DNA from 2 places in the Marinobacter sp. DUT-3 genome. Region 2 is predicted to be linked to the other one. Evidence: riboswitches for the same ligand, from Rfam matches in the RefSeq annotation. Region 2 holds a riboswitch; the other holds the start of a gene.
The links. A riboswitch is a leader RNA that binds a small molecule or an ion and turns the genes downstream of it on or off. The one in region 2 is predicted to bind cobalamin.
Positions count from the first base shown of each region.

Region 1 (8,591 bases), on a different contig from region 2:
CGGCATTGACGAGAACAACTTCGGTGTTCGTTTGAGATATAACTTCAGACTGAGATAGCTCGTTGTATTGATACTTAGGTGAAGTTTCATGAAGCCGTTTTATCTCTTCAATAACCTGCTTCTCAATAATCTTCCGTTCATCCGGAAAACTAAACTCATATAAGCTAGAGTCGTTCGGGTCAATCTCTGGATGTGAATCGTAGAATCTTTTAGTGGTCTCAAAAAAAATCTCACGCCAGTAGTACCTGGCTATCTTTGATGTTGCACCATGCATTGGAGCTTTTGGAGCAGCTTCGGGCTTTTCTCCTCTGCACTCCGGACAAGTGTTCTCTTGGAATCCAAGTGTGACGGGCACCCTCTCTCTAGAACCATACCAAGAGCCAAATTTAAGCTGGTGAGGCAAGAACCGCTCGCCGTGCTCCCTATCACAGGTGCACATCATTATCTCTTTACAAAACTCGCACTGGTATTTGCGAATCAAGTCGTATTGATTTAGGCATTTCAGCGATCGATGCGTGCAATTCGTATTCATAATTTATGCATAACATTTGTATATGAGTCTGAATGATCACTTTTCCACTGACTCATATCTCAATTCAACAATCCCTCAAAACTAGGCAGAAAATCCAGTCCCGTCAATCAGTTCCGTGCATTAAGCCCTTAAAACCACAATGCAAAAACGATCATTACGCCTACTATCCCAAATTTCGGAACCATCTGTAAGCACATGAATTCATGAGTTAATTTACTCATAAACAAAGTTGTGCCCAGTTCATGGTCGCAATGACCGTTTTTCCATTCAATTTCCCGCGCGATCTACCACTCCAACTGCGCCCCGGTCTGGTACTCAATCACCCGCGTTTCAAAGAAGTTCTTCTCCTTGCGCATGGTGGCCTGCTCATCGAGCCAGGGCGAGACGTTCTTCGCCCCCGGGAACGGTTCTTCCAGGCCCACGGTTCTGGCCCTGCGGTTAGCCACGAAGCGGAACTGTTCGCTGTGGTACTCGGCGGAGTAGCCCAGAATCGGGTCCCGCAGAATGTAGTCGGCGTAGGCGGTTTCTGCGGCTTCGGATTCGTCCCACATGTCTCTGACGGCTTTCGGGTCCAGGGTGATGTTTTCTTCTTCCAGGATCTGGTTGACCACTTTCAGGCCGAAGGAGAAATGCATGGCTTCGTCCCGAAGGATGTATTGCAGCTGTTCGCCGGTGCCGCGCATCAGGCCGCGGCGCTGCAGGGCGAAGATGGGGCTGAAGCCGTTGTAGAACCAGGCGCCTTCGAACACCGCTGCGAAGAACAGGTAAGACATGATGAACTCCTGCAGGTCGTCCTTGTTGCGCAGGTTCATGTCGGAGCGCATGGCAGCGTCCAGGCGACGGTTGGCCATCTGGATCTTGCCGTTGATGGCGGGGACCACGCGGTAGCGGTTGTAGATTTCACTCTGGTCCAGGTTGAGTGTTTCGATGCAGTGCTGGTAGGCCCAGGTGTGCATGGCCTCTTCGTACACCTGGCGGGCCTGGTAGATCTGCAGTTCCGGGGCGCTCATTTTCTCCATCACCGCCAGGCCGATGTTGCGCATGGCGAGGATGTCGGAGGTGGTGAGGTAAGCCAGCACGTTTTCGTACACGTGCTTCTCCGGTGCAGTCAGGCGGTGGTGGTAGTCGTGGACGTCCTGGGCCATGTTGACGTCCAGCGGGGTCCAGTGGTTTTTGTTGGCGTTCATGAAGTACTCCCAGGCCCAGGGGTACTTGAACGGCGCCAGCTGGTTGATGTCGGTTTCGCCGTTGATGACGCGTTTGTCGTCGACGTTGACGGGGGCCGGGCCTTCGGGGGTTGCCGGTTTGGTTTGGTTATTTGGTTCGTCGTCCCAGTTGAGCATGGTTATGCCTCGTACAAATTCATTGGGAAGTCGGATTACGCTTTGCTAATCCGACCTACGGTTTATTGGCAGGCTTCGCAGTCGGGCTCGTCGATGCTGCATACCTGGGGTTGCGGCGCGGCGACCGGGGCGGATTTCTCGGCGCCGGTAGCGCCCAGCGAGCGCAGGTAGTAGGTGGTTTTCAGACCGCGTTCCCAGGCCAGTTGGTACAGGGCGTCCAGTTTCTTGCCGCTGGGTTCGGCCATGTAGAGATTCAGGCTCTGGGCCTGGTCGAGCCATTTCTGGCGGCGCGAGGCGGCTTCCACCAGCCATCGGGGGTCGATCTCGAACGCGGTGGCGTAGCGGGCCTTGAGTTCATTCGGAATGCGGTCAATCTGTTGCACGCTGCCGTCGAAGTATTTCAGGTCGTTGACCATCACGTTGTCCCACAGGCCTTCGGCCTTGAGGTCCCGCACCAATGACGGGTTGACCACGGTAAACTCGCCGGAGAGGTTCGATTTCACGAACAGGTTCTGATACGCCGGTTCGATGGACTGGGACACACCCACGATGTTGGAAATGGTCGCTGTGGGGGCAATCGCCATGACGTTGCTGTTGCGCATGCCGTTCTTCGCGATCAGCTCCCGCACCGGGGTCCAGTCCAGCCGGACGTTGGTGTTCACAGACAGGTCGCCTTCGCGCCGGGCTTCCTTCAGCAGCTTGATGGAGTCGATGGGCAGGGTGCCCTGATGCCACAGGGAGCCTTCGTAGGTTTCATAGGCACCCCGTTCGCCGGCCAGGGTGGCCGAGGCGCGGATGGCGAAGTAGCTGAGCTGTTCCATGGCGACATCGGCAAATTCCACCGCCTCCGGGCTGGTGTACGGCAGACCGAGTTGATACAGCGCGTCCTGAAAGCCCATCAGGCCCAGGCCGACCGGGCGATGCTTCAGATTGGAGTTTCTGGCCTGGGGTACAGCGTAGTAGTTGATGTCGATGACGTTATCGAGCATGCGCACGGCGGTGGCTACGGTACGCTCCAAACGTTGTACGTCCAGCTCACCATCGCGGATATGGGCCGCCAGGTTCACCGAGCCCAGGTTGCACACGGCGATTTCGTCGGCGCTGGTGTTGAGGGTGATTTCAGTGCACAGATTGGAGCTGTGCACCACGCCCTGGTGCTGTTGCGGAGAACGCAGGTTGCACGGGTCCTTGAAAGTGATCCACGGGTGGCCGGTCTCGAACAGCACGGTGAGCATCTTGCGCCAGAGCTGTTTGGCAGGGATTTTCTTGGACAGTTTGATCTTGCCCTGCTCCGCCAGCGCCTCGTAATGCTCGTAGCGTTCACGGAAGGCGTTGCCATACAGGTCGTGCAGGTCCGGCACGTCGCTGGGGGAGAACAGGGTCCAGTCGCGGTCTTCGCGCATGCGTTCGATCAGCAGGTCCGGCACCCAGTTGGCGGTGTTCATGTCGTGGGTGCGGCGGCGTTCATCGCCGGTGTTCTTGCGCAGCTCCAGGAATTCCTCGATGTCCAGGTGCCAGCTTTCCAGGTAGGCGCACACCGCGCCCTTGCGCTTGCCGCCCTGGTTCACCGCCACGGCGGTGTCATTCACCACTTTCAGAAACGGCACCACGCCCTGGCTCTGGCCGTTGGTGCCCTTGATGTGGGAGCCCAGCGCGCGCACCGGCGTCCAGTCGTTGCCCAGACCGCCGGCCCATTTGGACAGCATGGCGTTGTCGCGGATGGCGCCGTAGATGCCTTCCAGGTCGTCACCTACGGTGGTGAGGTAGCAGGAGGACAGCTGGGAATGGCGGGTACCGCTGTTGAACAGCGTCGGTGTGGACGCCATGTAGTCGAAGGACGACAACAGGTTATAGAACTCGATGGCCCGTTCGTTGGGGTTGTCTTCCCGCAGCGCCAGGCCCATGGCCACGCGCATGAAGAACACCTGGGGCAGCTCCAGGCGGGCACCGTTCCAGTGCAGGAAGTAGCGATCGTACAGGGTCTGCAGGCCGAGGAAACCGAATTGCAGGTCCTGTTCCGGCTTGATGGCCGCGCCCAGGCGCTCCAGGTCGAACGTGGCCAGGGCCTCGTCCAGCAATTCGTACTGAATGCCGGCTTCGATAAAAGCACTCAGGGCCTGGGGATAAATCTCCGCCAGCGGCAGGCTGCGGGGCAGGTCCAACGCCGTGGCGGTTTCCATGCGTAGTTGTTCCAGCAGGAGGCGGGCGGTGACCGCGCTGTAGTCCGGCTCCTGTTCGATGCGACCACGGGCGGTCATCACCAGTGCCGACAGCACGTCTTCCTCGCCGATGCCGTCATAGAGATTGCGCAGGGCGTCTTCCACCAGGGATTCGCCATCAATGCCTTCCAGCCCGGCTGCGGCCTGCTCTACCTGAAGCTTCATCAGGCCCAGGTCCAGCGGCACGGTGTCGCCATTGGCCTGTTTGACGGTCAGGTGCGGGTGGGCTTCCATCGGTGAATGAAGAGCCCGTTCGCGGGCGTGTTCTTCCCGGTACAGCACGTAGGCGCGGGCAACCTTTTGCTCTTCGGCCCGCATCAACGCCAGTTCCACCTGGTCCTGGATGTCTTCGATATGCACCTTGCCACCGGCTTTCAGGCGCCGGCTGATGGCGTGTATGACCTGCTCGGTGACCCGCTGGACGGCATCATGGATGTGGGCGGAGCCGGCGGCTTTATCGCCTTCCACCGCCAGGAATGCCTTGGTGACGGCCACGCTGATTTTCGCTGGATTGAATCCAACGAGGGTGCCGTTGCGTTTAATTACCTGAAGGGAAGCGGTATCGTCTGGTTGGGAAGCATCGGCCGGGGGGTGGGCCGCAGTGGCGGTGGACATGTCGGTTCTCCTGAGTACGCGTTGGTTTGCTTGTCCTTCGCGTAGGCAGAGAATCGGGGAGGCGGCAGCCAATGATGTCGGATTACGCTGTGCTAATCCGACCTAAGGGGCCACGGGTATGTACCTGATCCGGTCCTGCTCACCTTGAACGCGAAGGTGCAGTTGTTTTCCCTGGCAGGTCTTCGGACTCAGGGGCGTGAACCGTGTGGTTCGGCCTTGCGTGGCGACTTCCCGGCGGTTGCCAGTGTCATGGTGCCACGCTTGTTCCCCAATACCGCTGCGCGTCAGTTCCGGAGTCTCACCGGATTCCCGATACCGTCGAAGTGTTTAGAAAATAAACACTATATCTGGTATATGACCAAGGATAGGGACACTATATACACGAAATGCCACGGCAACAAGGCACTTTTTATGACGGTCGCGGTCAACCACACAGTCATCGGATTCATCAATGGACGCTACTATGAAAAAACCGGATTCACTGAAGTCGCTGTTTCTGGGCACGGCACTACTGGTCGCCAGCGGGGTCGTGGTTGCGGGCACCACCATCAAGCCGTTTTCGCAAATGGATCAGCTGGACGATGGCTGGGAGCCACTGGAATTCCCGAAAATCGATCGCCACACCACCTACCGACTGATTGAGGAAGACGGCACCCAGGTGATCGAGGCCCAAACCCGTAACAGTGCCTCAGGCCTGATTGCCCGCCTGGATGTCGACCCCGGGGATTCGCTGGTTCTGCGTTGGCGGTGGAAGGTATCCAACACCTTTGAAAAAGGGGATGCCCGCAAGAAGTCCGGGGACGACTACCCTGCCCGCATCTATGTGGCGTTCGAGTTCGAACCGGACAAGGCCGGCTGGTTCGAGCGTGCCAAACGCAAGACCGTGGAAGCCCTGTTTGGCGAAGAGCTACCGGGCAATGCCATCAACTACATCTGGGCCAACCAGCTTGCAAAGGGGGAAACCGTAGCCAACCCTTACGCCGAGGAAACCATGATGATTGCGGTCACCTCCGGTGAGGAGAAGGCCGGCGAATGGGTAACCGTGGAGCGGGATATCGTGGCGGATTACCGGGCAGCGTTCGGTGACGAGCCCCCGCGTCTGAGGGGCGTGGCCATCATGTCGGATTCCGACAACACCGGGGAATCGGCTACCGCCTGGTATGGCGACCTGAAATTAAGTCAGTGAGTTACTGCAGCAGATCTTCCGGGTAACCGGGTATGAAAAAGCCCTTGTTCAGCTCTCGCGCCGGTGGAACTTCACCCCGCTCCACCAGCCGCAGGTAGGCATCGTCGAATTCCTCACGCAGGATGGCAGCCCTCGGGTTGGCCAGGGAGAAGATCCAGGCGCCGTTGCGGGTTCTGACTTCGGAATCCCTGAGCATCCGATCCGAAGGATGCGTGAGAATTTCCCGCACGGGCTGCCGGTAGTCGAGCAGATAGTCGCCGCGGTTACGCTTTAACATATCGATACCTGAGCGGTGGTTGGGCGCTTCGGTTATCTCTATGTTATCGAAGGCTTCCAGCCTGCCCAGCAGGCCGCCATAGGTGTAGCCGCCAATCACAATCAGTGTCTTGCCGTTAAGGTCGTCCAGGTGGGTCAGCGGTGGCGTGCCCTCCACGTACCAGGCGCTGAGTTGCACCGGAATCGGACTGACCCAGGTTTCCAGCACCGCATCCTTGAGGGACGGAATACCGGTCATGCCGGGCCAGACATCGATGTTTCCGTTTTGCATGTAAAGATAGATCCGGCTCACCGGCAGATAGATAAAATCCGGCGTGTAACCGGCTTCCTCCGCCACTTTGCGGGTCAGATCAATGAACAGGCCATCCGCTTCGCCATCGGCATTACGGTATTCAATGGGCGGGAATTCAGCGTAGGCAATTCTCAGCACCGGGCGGTCGCCATCGGCCTGGGCAGGCCCCACTACCATCAGCCCTGCAGCGGCCAGCATGGTAGCCAGTGCCCACGCCCTGTAAAACCGAAAACACCGTCTGCCCATAGCCTTCATCGTTTTGTTGCGGTCTCATTAAAGACTAACAGAGCGCAGCGATTATGCACGTCGCTCTCACCCACCCCTAGCGCAGGATAACCAGGGGCTTCTCGGCGGTCTTGAGCATGTTGGTGGTGGTACTGCCCACCAGGAACTGACGAATGCGGGAATGGCCATAGGCGCCCATGACCAGCAGGTCGATATCGTGCTCATCCTGATAGGCGTGCAGGGTTTTCTCCACATCGCCGGCACGAATGGCCAGATGCACTTCACACCCCAGGTCCGCCAGCATACGCTCGGCTTTCTTGAGCTGTTCCCAGCGATCGTTGGTGTCCGGGCCGATCATCACCAGGTGCAGGGGAAAGCCCCTGAACACCGGGCTGTTGGCCAGCAGTTCGATACCCTTGAACGCGGTCGCGGAACCGTCGAACGCCAGCATCGCGCTGCGCGGCTCGGAGAAATTATCGGGCACCAGCATAATCGGACGGTGTACGCTGCGGATCACGGTTTCCAGCTGGCTGCCGATGTGTACATCACGTTCGGTACTGGTTTCGCCGTGCAGGCCCATCACCAGCAGGCGGGTCTCGTTTTCAATCGCCAGCAGGGAGTCCGTCAGGTCACCGTGGCGCTGGCGCTTGATCACATCCTGGACGCCGCGGGATTTCACCCGTTCTTCGGCAGCATTAAGCATGTGATGGCCCTGCTCCAGTGCCAGCTTGCTGCGCTTCTCGTCCAGTTCCGCCAGTTCCTCCATCAGGTGTTCCCGGCTACCCAGGCCAATGCTGCCCGCCAGGTCAGTCTCTGCCGGGTAGCGCTCCTCATCCAACACGTGAAACAGCGTCAGCGGTGTTTCCATACGCTGGCTGGCCCACGCCGCATAATCACACACGGCCAGTGCCGCCCTGGAACCATCAATACAACCTACGATCCGGGTCATCGTTACCTCGCTACCTTGGTTCGACTCTTTATTGTCATTATGCGGATTTGCATCAGCGCGGCCTTGAGTATGATCAGTAGTCATATCAGTGCCCCATCAGCTGGTCAACCGCATCCGGTTTGTCGTGCACGCCGAAACGATCAACGATGGTGGCGCTGGCTTCGTTGAGGCCGATAATCTCAACATCCGCACCTTCACGCCGGAACTTGATCACCACCTTGTCGAGGGCGCCTACAGCGGTAATATCCCAGAAGTGGGCACGGCTGAGGTCGATCACCACCTTATCCACCGCTTCCTTGAAGTCGAATGAGGCGGTGAATTTCTCGGAGGAGCTGAAGAACACCTGGCCAACGACACGGTAGGTGCGGGTTTCACTGGCTTCGTCCAGATCGGAACTGACAATCATGAAGTGGCCAATCTTGTTGGCGAAGAACAGCGCCGCAAGCAAGACACCAGCCAGCACACCGAACGCCAGGTTGTGGGTGGCGACCACGACAATCACCGTCACCACCATGACGATGTTGGTGGACAGCGGGTGCTCTTTGAGGTTGCGAATCGAATCCCAGGAGAAGGTACCGATAGACACCATGATCATCACGGCCACCAGCGCGGCCATGGGGATCTGGACCAGCCAGACGTCAAGCACCAGCACCATTACCAGCAGGAAAACACCGGCGGTCAGCGTGGACAGGCGGGTACGGCCACCGGACTTGATGTTGATGATGGACTGACCAATCATCGCGCAGCCCGCCATACCGCCGAGCAGGCCGGAACCGATGTTGGCGATGCCCTGGCCCTTGCACTCGCGGTTGCGATCGCTGCTGGTATCGGTGAGATCGTCCACGATGGTGGCGGTCATCATTGATTCCAGCAGACCGACCACGGCCAGCGCCACGGAATACGGCAGAATAATCATCAGGGTTTCCAGGTTCAGTGGCACATCCGGCCACAGGA
Region 1 covers NZ_JBNRMG010000008.1:6,222-14,812, forward strand. Annotated here, with positions in the region: gene ACQUWM_RS12400 (VRR-NUC domain-containing protein) at 1-403, opposite strand, end outside; gene ACQUWM_RS12405 (ribonucleotide-diphosphate reductase subunit beta) at 817-1,875, opposite strand; gene ACQUWM_RS12410 (ribonucleoside-diphosphate reductase subunit alpha) at 1,938-4,709, opposite strand; cobalamin riboswitch at 4,866-5,082, opposite strand; gene ACQUWM_RS12415 (DUF3047 domain-containing protein) at 5,173-5,895, shown strand; gene ACQUWM_RS12420 (substrate-binding periplasmic protein) at 5,897-6,661, opposite strand; gene ACQUWM_RS12425 (universal stress protein) at 6,786-7,637, opposite strand; gene ACQUWM_RS12430 (SulP family inorganic anion transporter) at 7,723-8,591, opposite strand, start outside.
Region 1: linked by a shared signal. The riboswitch ahead of ACQUWM_RS12410 (ribonucleoside-diphosphate reductase subunit alpha) and the one ahead of ACQUWM_RS15435 (TonB-dependent receptor plug domain-containing protein) in region 2 are both predicted to bind cobalamin.

Region 2 (8,591 bases):
TCAGCGTTGTCTTTGGTCTGCAAAACCTGCCAGCGCTTCAGGCGATCAGCCACGGCTGCCACCCGGTCCGGCACCGGTTGTGTCAGGGTCAGGGCCACGCCGGTGTGTTCGTCAATCACTTCCGGTTCGGCCGTGGCCAGCACCATGGGCTGGCTGACACCCTGAAGTTCCGGCATGGCCAGTTTGTAGTGCACCTTGTCTGCCGGGATGCCATCAACCGACAGTTGCCACTGGTTGGCGGTGCGGGAGGCCAGTCGCAGGCCCTTGATGACCGGCACATCCAGCTGGGTCAGTGCTTCGGTCACCTGGCGCCGGCCCTCACCGCCGCCAATGGTGAAATCCTGCAGGCTGATGATGCCGGACAGAGTAGCCGGCCCAACAGCGTTATCCAGGGTACGTACCGCTTCCAGGCTGGCCCCGCCCCAGCGGGACAATATCGCAAAGCACTGGATATCCCGGGATTCCAGGGCAGCACAGGTGGCATCCAGCAGGGCCCGGTCTCCGGGGCGGTCGCCGCTGTCCAGGTCCAGCAGGGTCACCACAGGACCGGCTTGCAGCTCCAGATCCCCGGCGTCCTCCAAGGCTTCCCCGTTACGGTAGTAGCGAATCAGTGCCCGCGGTGGTAGCTCAGGCACGGCCAGGTCATGGCCAGCCTGCACCAGCAACCAGCGCAACAGGCCATCCAGATGTTGGGGCGTGCGGCCCTGATAAAGGGCTCGTCCGTCCAGCCAGGGGACCTGTTGCGGGAACTGTTGGCGCAAAGCCTTCCGGTGGGCCTTCACATCGGCTCCCGGCTCCGGGGCTTTCATCAGGTCGTTGAGGGAGGAGGCATCCAGCCCGTCCAGCACAGTCCGGCCCTCCAGGCGGGACAAACGGGTCAGAGTACGGTCACCGTTGACGGCCAGAATAGGAAACCGGCGATCATTCGCCTGATCCCGAACCGCCTGCTCAAGCCGGCCCACCTGGTCGCCAAATACCGCAGCCAGCAGCAACGCATCAGCACGGCCGACCAGTTCATCCAGCGCCTGGTTGTCCAGGGCAGCCAGTTGTTCCGGCGTTCGCAGTACCACCCGGTGATCCGGATTGGCGGCCAGGAATCGCTCCGCCCCGGCGGCCATCTCCGCCGCCGAGCGTTCAGAGACCACGCCAACAACCGTGGCACCGGACACCGGAGGCGAGAACAGCATTGCCAGGCCCAGCAGAAAGGCGAATACCGGGCGGTGAATGTTCCGATCTGGCCGTGTGTTGTTCATACCCTTGCCTCTCAGTGGTCGATCAGATGTCGTAGCGTATGGTCAGCATCGCGGTACGGCCCGCAGAAATGTACTTACTTCCACCAAAGCGCTGTGCGGTGGCGTATTCTTTATCCAACACGTTATCCAGCGACACATTGGTGGTCCAATGGCTATCAATCCGCCATTTCGCCCGCAGATCCCAGGTGGCGAAGCCGGCGATACGCTCATCGTTGTCGGCATCGTCGTAGCGATAGCCCTGTCCCTTCACTGTGGTACCCAGGGAAACCTGGCCAAAGGCCCGGTCCACGTCCACCCGGAACTGCTTGGCGCTGCGGCGGCGGATCCGGTTGTCGGTCTCCCTGTCACGGGGGTCAGTGACCGAAACGGCAGCCTGCACAGTCCATTCATCCAGCTCCAGCCCACCACTCAATTCGGCACCCCGGATGCGCGCTTCGTTTACATTGAACGGGGCAGATCGTCCGTCTATTGTGGTGAACACAATCAGGTCATCGGCGTCGGTCTGATAAATGGCAGCATCCCAGAACCAGTTGGCATACTGCCCGCCGATACCCAGTTCCGCACTGCCGGCGGTTTCCGGTTTCAGGTCCGGATTACCAAAACCGGGGAAGTAGAGGTCATTGAAGGTAGGGGCGCGGAAGGACGTGCTGTAGCTCACCCGGACCCGATGGTTCCGGTCCAGGTCAACGCCCATGGCCACGGCCCCGGTTTCCTCGCGACCGAAGGCCTCGTTGTCGTCCGCCCGCAGGCTCAGTTGAAAGTCGGTCGGACCGAAGTTCAGCAGGGCCTGACCAAAAACAGCAGCGTTTGTTCGACTCGATTCGTCGTATTCTCTGGTGCTGTCAATCTCATCCACCAACAGCTCGCCCCCCACGATGTACTCGTGACGACCAATGCTGATCTGGTTTTCCCAGCGGGCGCTGCGGGTCTTGGTATCAAAGGTGCTTTCGCTGCCGGAGTCGCGGTTATCCGATTCGTCGAGGGATTCCGCCAGCAGGATGCGGCTGCGCCAGTAATCGCTGATGGGGGTGTCCAACCGGAAACCGAGGGTCTGGATGGCGAAGTCGGTATCACCGCCCTCGAATTCGGTATTGCCCTGGGCGCGCATAAGGACAATGCCAGCCTCACCGCCGGAGTCAAACTGGTGGGCGACGGATGCGAGGGCAGAGGTGTTACGAAAACCCTTGTCTTCGCCGCCTTCCACGATCGCGGTGCCGTCGGTTTCCAGATGGCTTGCACTCAGGCTGTATTTCATCCGGCCTTCGGTACCGGCGGCTCCGGCAATATACTCCTGCGTGTTGAAATTGCCGCCACCGGCCTGAACCCAACCCTCATGACCGGTCGGCGCACTGTGGGTGAACGCCTGGATAACGCCGCCAACGGCATCGGCACCGTAAAGATTGCTGCGGGAGCCCCGCACAATTTCCACCCTCTCAATCATCTGCGGCGGGAAATACTGCCAGGCGGCACTGCCGCTGGTGGCCGAGCGCAGGCGCACGCCATCCACCATGAACACGGTGGATTCGCTGCCGGTACCCCGGGTGTACACACTGATGTTCTTGCCGAAAGAGCCATTGCTGGTGATGTCCAGGCCCGGCTGACCTACCAGCAGTTCCTCAAACGTCTGGGGCTGCAGGCGTTCGATGGCCTCTTGATCGATCACGGTAACAGAGGAATCGCTTTCGCCCCGGGTTTTCGGGCCCAGAGTCGCGGTGACCACAATCGGGTCCAGCGTGGATTCGGAAGCTTCATCCCCCAGGGCGGGCTGGGCTGTGATCAACAGGGTTGCCGCAGACAGGGTAGCGGTCGATAGTGCGTACTTCATCTCAACGTCCTCATACTCGTGCACGCCCGCACGAATGGATTGGGTAATGACGTCGGGGCAGGCAATCGGGTAACGGGAGAAGAAGCAGGTGGTCGGGGAGCATCCAGGTCGGGTTGGAGTAGCCGGCACCTGCCACACTGTCGCCCACCGCAACATCTGGCAATTCCAGGCCGGTCTCCGGGCTTATGAGCGGTCTGCCTCAGACAGACCCGGGTGATCGCCTTCCCATACCCTCAGGGGGTACAGTGGCGCATTCGATCACCGTTAACTCAATTACCGTTGCGGGGGCAGCGCTGGACTCTCACCGGCTTCCCGTTTCACCCCTGTGTCGCTTTGCACGGGGCACCTGAAAAAGTGCGGGAAGGCTAGCAATCGGTTAACGATTGGTCAATGACATTCGGCAAGCCGCCAAGGCCTGCGACAGTCGTTCCCACTCCGCTTCGGAACCAGGCAGCCCAAACCGCAGAGCCGGCGGGTGATCGAACCGACGCACCAAGATGCCGTGCCTGGCCAGCCCATCCGTCAATTCCGCCGAGCGTGGGTGCTCAACATATCGAAATAAACGCGTACCGCTGGAGCCATGCAGCCCATAAGACGCCAGTAACCGCCCCAGCCGCTGACTGTCTGCCAACAATCGCTCGGCAGTCGAGGCCTGCCAGCGTTCATCCGCCAGGGCCAGCCGCATCACGTAACGGGCGGGACCACTCACCGTCCAGGGACCAATCGTGCTTCGCAGGCGTTCAGCCAGTTCCGGCCCGGTCAGCACCGCGCCAGCCCGCACACCCGCCAGACCAAAGAACTTACCGAGAGAACGCAATACCACCAGGCCTTCCCGTCCGGTCGCAGCCCCCAGGCTCAGCTCCGGACAGCCGTCAACAAACGCCTCATCGACGATCAGCCATCCGCCCCGGCGTTGCAGCCGCTGGTGCCAGCGCAGCAGACGCTCCGGTTCGACGGTCTCTCCGGTGGGATTGTTGGGGTTGATGCACACCAGCACATCCAGATCGTCCAGCCAGGATTCGTCCTCACCGGCCACCTGTGTCCAATCCAGGCTGACCACCTGATGCCCGGCACAGGACCAGCTATGACCGTGCTCCCGGTAGCCGGGGCTAGGAACGCCCACACGGCACGGGGCTCGCAACCGGGGCAACGCCATGATCGCCTCCTGGCTGCCAGCCACCGGTACACAGGCAGCGTCAGCGGGAGCGCCCGCCCACTGCCGCACCAAGGTTTCCAGGCCATCGTCCGGTTCCGGCAACCGCTGCCAGACCTCCGGCGGCAGATCCGGCACCGGCCAGCCATGGGGATTGATACCCGTAGACAGATCAAGCCACTGATCGCGGGGAATGCCCCAGCGTTTTGCCGCTGCATTGAGTCGTCCGCCATGTTCCGGTGGCGTCATGGTCATATCCCTACGCTCCACAGAACGCCTGCCACGGCAAACAATGCAAGCACGCCAAGCCACAGCCAGACACCCAACCACACCAGGCGGAGCGCACCGTCCACTGTGTCCGCGCTGGCCGCCGGTCCCTGTCCCAGCACCGGTCGCTGTTTTACGCCATTCGCATAAGGCGAAGGGCCGCCCAATGACACCGCCAGGGCTCCGGCACCGGCGGCCATCACCGGCCCGGCATTCGGGCTGTCCCACTGAGGGGCCTGGGTCCGCCAGCATCGCCAGGCCAGGCGGGTGTTGCCAAGCAAGGCATAGGTCAGCGCAGTCAGCCGGGCGGGCACCCAGTTCATGACATCATCCAGGCGGGCGGCCACCCGCCCGAAATACAGATAACGTTCATTGCGATAGCCCCACATGGCATCCAGCGTGTTCACCATCCGATGCAGCAATACCCCGGGAATGCCCGCCACCAGAAACCAGAACAAACTGGCAAACACCGCATCCGCCCCGTTTTCCAGCATCGACTCGCTTGCCGCCGCTGCCACGCCCTGTTCATCTAACGCACTCGCGTTACGGCTGACAATCCGGCCAACCTGTTCTCGTGCAAGCTCAAGGTCGCCGCTATGCAACGCATCCGACACCGCCCGACCATGCTCCATCAGCCCTCTGATCGACAGTGCAAGGTACAACACCAAAGTTTGCAGCAGCAGATACACCCATCCATTCAGCGTCCATCGCAATAGCTCGGCCACCATCAGCACTGGCAGCACCAGGATTAATACGCCCAGCAGCCCCCATGATATTGACCGACCTTTATGCATCGGCGACCGGTTCAACCACCGTTCCACCAATCCCACCAGACGTCCGAACCCTACCAGCGGATGCCAACGGCGAGGTTCGCCAAGCCAGCGATCCAGAAGCACAGCAATAAGGCAAACAATCATGGGGAATACCAAGGCGTTCAAATTGGCGGCATCTCTCTTAAATAGACAAACTTGGGAGCAAGGAATTGGTTGGGTAGGGCTCTCCAAAACACGCTGTGAATACATCCCTGTAAGCTCCGCTCCGCCATCCATGGCTCCGCAGGGTTTTGGAGAGCCCTACCCAACCAATTCCCCAGACTATGGGCGTTCTTGATCAGGCAGGAGTTTACCCGAGTCACCGTCGGCCTTGACACCTTTTCGAGTGGGGTAGACCATTCCCTGTTTTCATTGGCTAGGAATCATTCATGCCTTCTCTGCCTCCAAGCTGGACCCAGCAGCCACCGAAACCAGATACGCTCCGGATCCGACAAGCAACGGATCGCCAGCAGGTTCTAACCAAGCCACCGGGTTCTCTGGGGCAACTGGAACAACTGGCGGTACAACTGGCTGGTCTGCAGAGAGCTGAACAACCAACGGTGGATCCCGTACGAATCACCGTATTTGCCGGCGACCATGGCGTGTGCGAGGAAGGCGTGTCTGCGTTCCCGCAGGAAGTGACAGCACAGATGATCGGCAACTTCGCAGGCGGTGGCGCGGCCATCAGCGTGATGGCAAAACAGCTGGATGCGTCGCTGGAGGTAGTTAATCTGGGCACTGTGGGCGAGGTGCCAGTGTTACCCGGTGTCCGGGACGAACAGATCGCCCCGGCGACGGCCAACCTGGCGGTGACCAACGCGATGACCGAGGCCCAGGTGTGTGCCGCGCTGGCCAGTGGCGACGCGGCGGCCGAACGTGCCGCCAACGCCGGATGCCGGCTGTTTATTGGCGGCGACATGGGCATTGGTAATACCACCAGTGCCGCTGCCCTGGCCTGTGCTCTGCTGAACGAAGCTCCAGAACAACTGGTCGGTCCCGGAACAGGTTTGGACACGGCGGGGATTTCCCGCAAAAGTCAGGTGGTGGCCAGGGCACTGAAACGACACGGTGACAGCACCGATCCTTTGACAGTACTGACCTCTCTTGGCGGCTTTGAGATTGCCGCGCTGACCGGCGCGATTCTGGGTTGCGCGGCGCGGGGCATTCCGGTGCTGGTGGATGGTTATATTGTCTCGGTTGCCGCATTGCTGGGAGTGCATCAGCAGCCCGCGCTGCGGGATTGGCTACTGTTCGCCCACCGCTCGGCGGAGCCCGGGCACGCCAGGGTTCTGGAAGCTCTGGATGCGAAGCCCCTGCTGGATCTCGGCATGCGCCTGGGCGAAGGCAGTGGCGCGGCAGTAGCCGTGCCCCTGCTGAGGGCCGCCTGCGCCCTGCACAACCACATGGCGAGTTTTGCCGATGCCGGCGTGACCAATAAGGATGTTGCGTTATGAACACCGGAATCACCACGATCATTGATCTGATCCGCCACGGCGAGCCCGCCGGTGGCCCGATGTTCCGGGGAAGTCAGGACGATCCACTCAGTGAAACGGGTTGGCAACAGATGCGTGGCGCCCTTTCAGAGAACGATACCTGGAGCCGTATCATTACCTCACCGCTGATGCGGTGCCGCGAGTTCGCTGAGCAATTGGCATCTGAACGGGGGATTCCCCTGGAGCAGGACGAACGCCTGCGGGAAATCAGTTTCGGAGCCTGGGAAGGCATGACCGCCGACACCATCCTCGCTGGCGCCCCGGAGGCGCTGGCCCGGTTCTGGCGCGACCCGGTCGCGCATCCGCCCCCCGGCGGCGAACCCATGGCGGAATTTCACGCCAGGGTCCGAGAGGCGTGGCATCACTGGTGTCGTGAAGCTGCAGGACAGCGTGTTCTGGTGATGTGCCATGGTGGCGTGATCCGTATGATACTGGCCGAGGTTATGGGCATCCCCCTGACGCGCTCCTTCTCGGTCCTGGCGGTTCCCTATGCCTGCCGCAGCCGCGTACGCATTGATCATTCCGATCACGGCGTACTCAGCAGCCTGCAGAGCCACGGGGTCTGACGCCCGTTACTCCTCGAGCTCCTTTAACCACAGCGGCAGCCCGGCAACGCTCATCACTACCTGGTCACAGGTGGCCGCAAGCGCCTGGTTCAGCCAGCCCAGCTCATCGCAGAACCGGCGGGTCAGCGGGTCCATACCGATGGTGCCCAGCCCCACTTCGTTGCTGACAATGGCGACACTGCCGGGATAGCTCCGCAACGCCTCCAGAAACGCTTCGCGCTCGCGGTTGAAGGTCTCCTCGCCGGCAAACAGCAGATTGCTGACCCAAAGGCTCATGCAGTCGATCAACAGGAAAGGTGGAGAGATCTCGCCCCTGTGGGTCTCCAGGACACTGGCAAGCCGCAGCGGTGCTTCCGCCAGCCCCCAGTGATCCGGGCGGCTGTCCACATGCCGTTTCACCCGCTGCGCCATTTCCTCATCCCCCACCGTGGCCGTGGCAACGTAGACCACCGCACCGCCGGATTCGGTGGCCAACTGCTCCGCCAGCGCGGTTTTTCCCGAGCGAATGCCTCCCATAACGAGAGTTCTTGATACGCCCATGCATGCTCCTTCGAATCCGTAGATGTGATCAAAAAATGGCCCAATGTGACGCAGTTCACATTTATTCAATATGCTACAAACTATCACGTTATCCCGGAGAAGGGTCTTTCCGGGCGACCACAACAATAATTGAAATGCCTCAACAATAAAAAACGATTTGCCGGGCAACCGGTAATGACGACGAATGAGAGGTTCACATGAACAATAAGAAACGCCCCATGCGTACAGCATGGGCATTGGCTGGCGCGCTATTGATCACCGGATGTGGCGGCGACTCCGGTGGCAGCGACGATGCCAACCCAGCCCAGGGACCATCGACATCCCCCGAAGATTCAACCGTCGCTTCCGATCAGGATACCTTCCGGGAAGCCCCCACTCTTGACCGCTACAGTTTCGCCAACGGCTGCTACACCCTGGAAGCCGAAGGCAACTACCTGAGCGCCGACCCTCAAACTGGCCACTACTCTGTCACCGCGGACGCCTCTCAGGCTGCCGCGTTCCGGCTGCGCCCGACTCGGCTCGGGGCCTACCTGCTGATGTCCGGATACCAACGAAGCGGCGGTGAAACCGGCCAGTTCGAACTGTTGGGGATCAGCGATCCCGCGGGCGAGTTTCTGGATGACGCCGGTAACTTTATCGGCGAGATCAGTTACCTGGTCGCCGGGTTGGGTGATACCACGAA
Region 2 covers NZ_JBNRMG010000011.1:28,568-37,158, forward strand. Annotated here, with positions in the region: gene ACQUWM_RS15430 (cobaltochelatase subunit CobN) at 1-1,253, opposite strand, end outside; gene ACQUWM_RS15435 (TonB-dependent receptor plug domain-containing protein) at 1,276-3,234, opposite strand; cobalamin riboswitch at 3,230-3,443, opposite strand; gene cobD (threonine-phosphate decarboxylase CobD) at 3,455-4,486, opposite strand; gene cbiB (adenosylcobinamide-phosphate synthase CbiB) at 4,483-5,415, opposite strand; gene cobT (nicotinate-nucleotide--dimethylbenzimidazole phosphoribosyltransferase) at 5,709-6,764, shown strand; gene ACQUWM_RS15455 (histidine phosphatase family protein) at 6,761-7,369, shown strand; gene cobU (bifunctional adenosylcobinamide kinase/adenosylcobinamide-phosphate guanylyltransferase) at 7,376-7,909, opposite strand; gene ACQUWM_RS15465 (hypothetical protein) at 8,107-8,591, shown strand, end outside.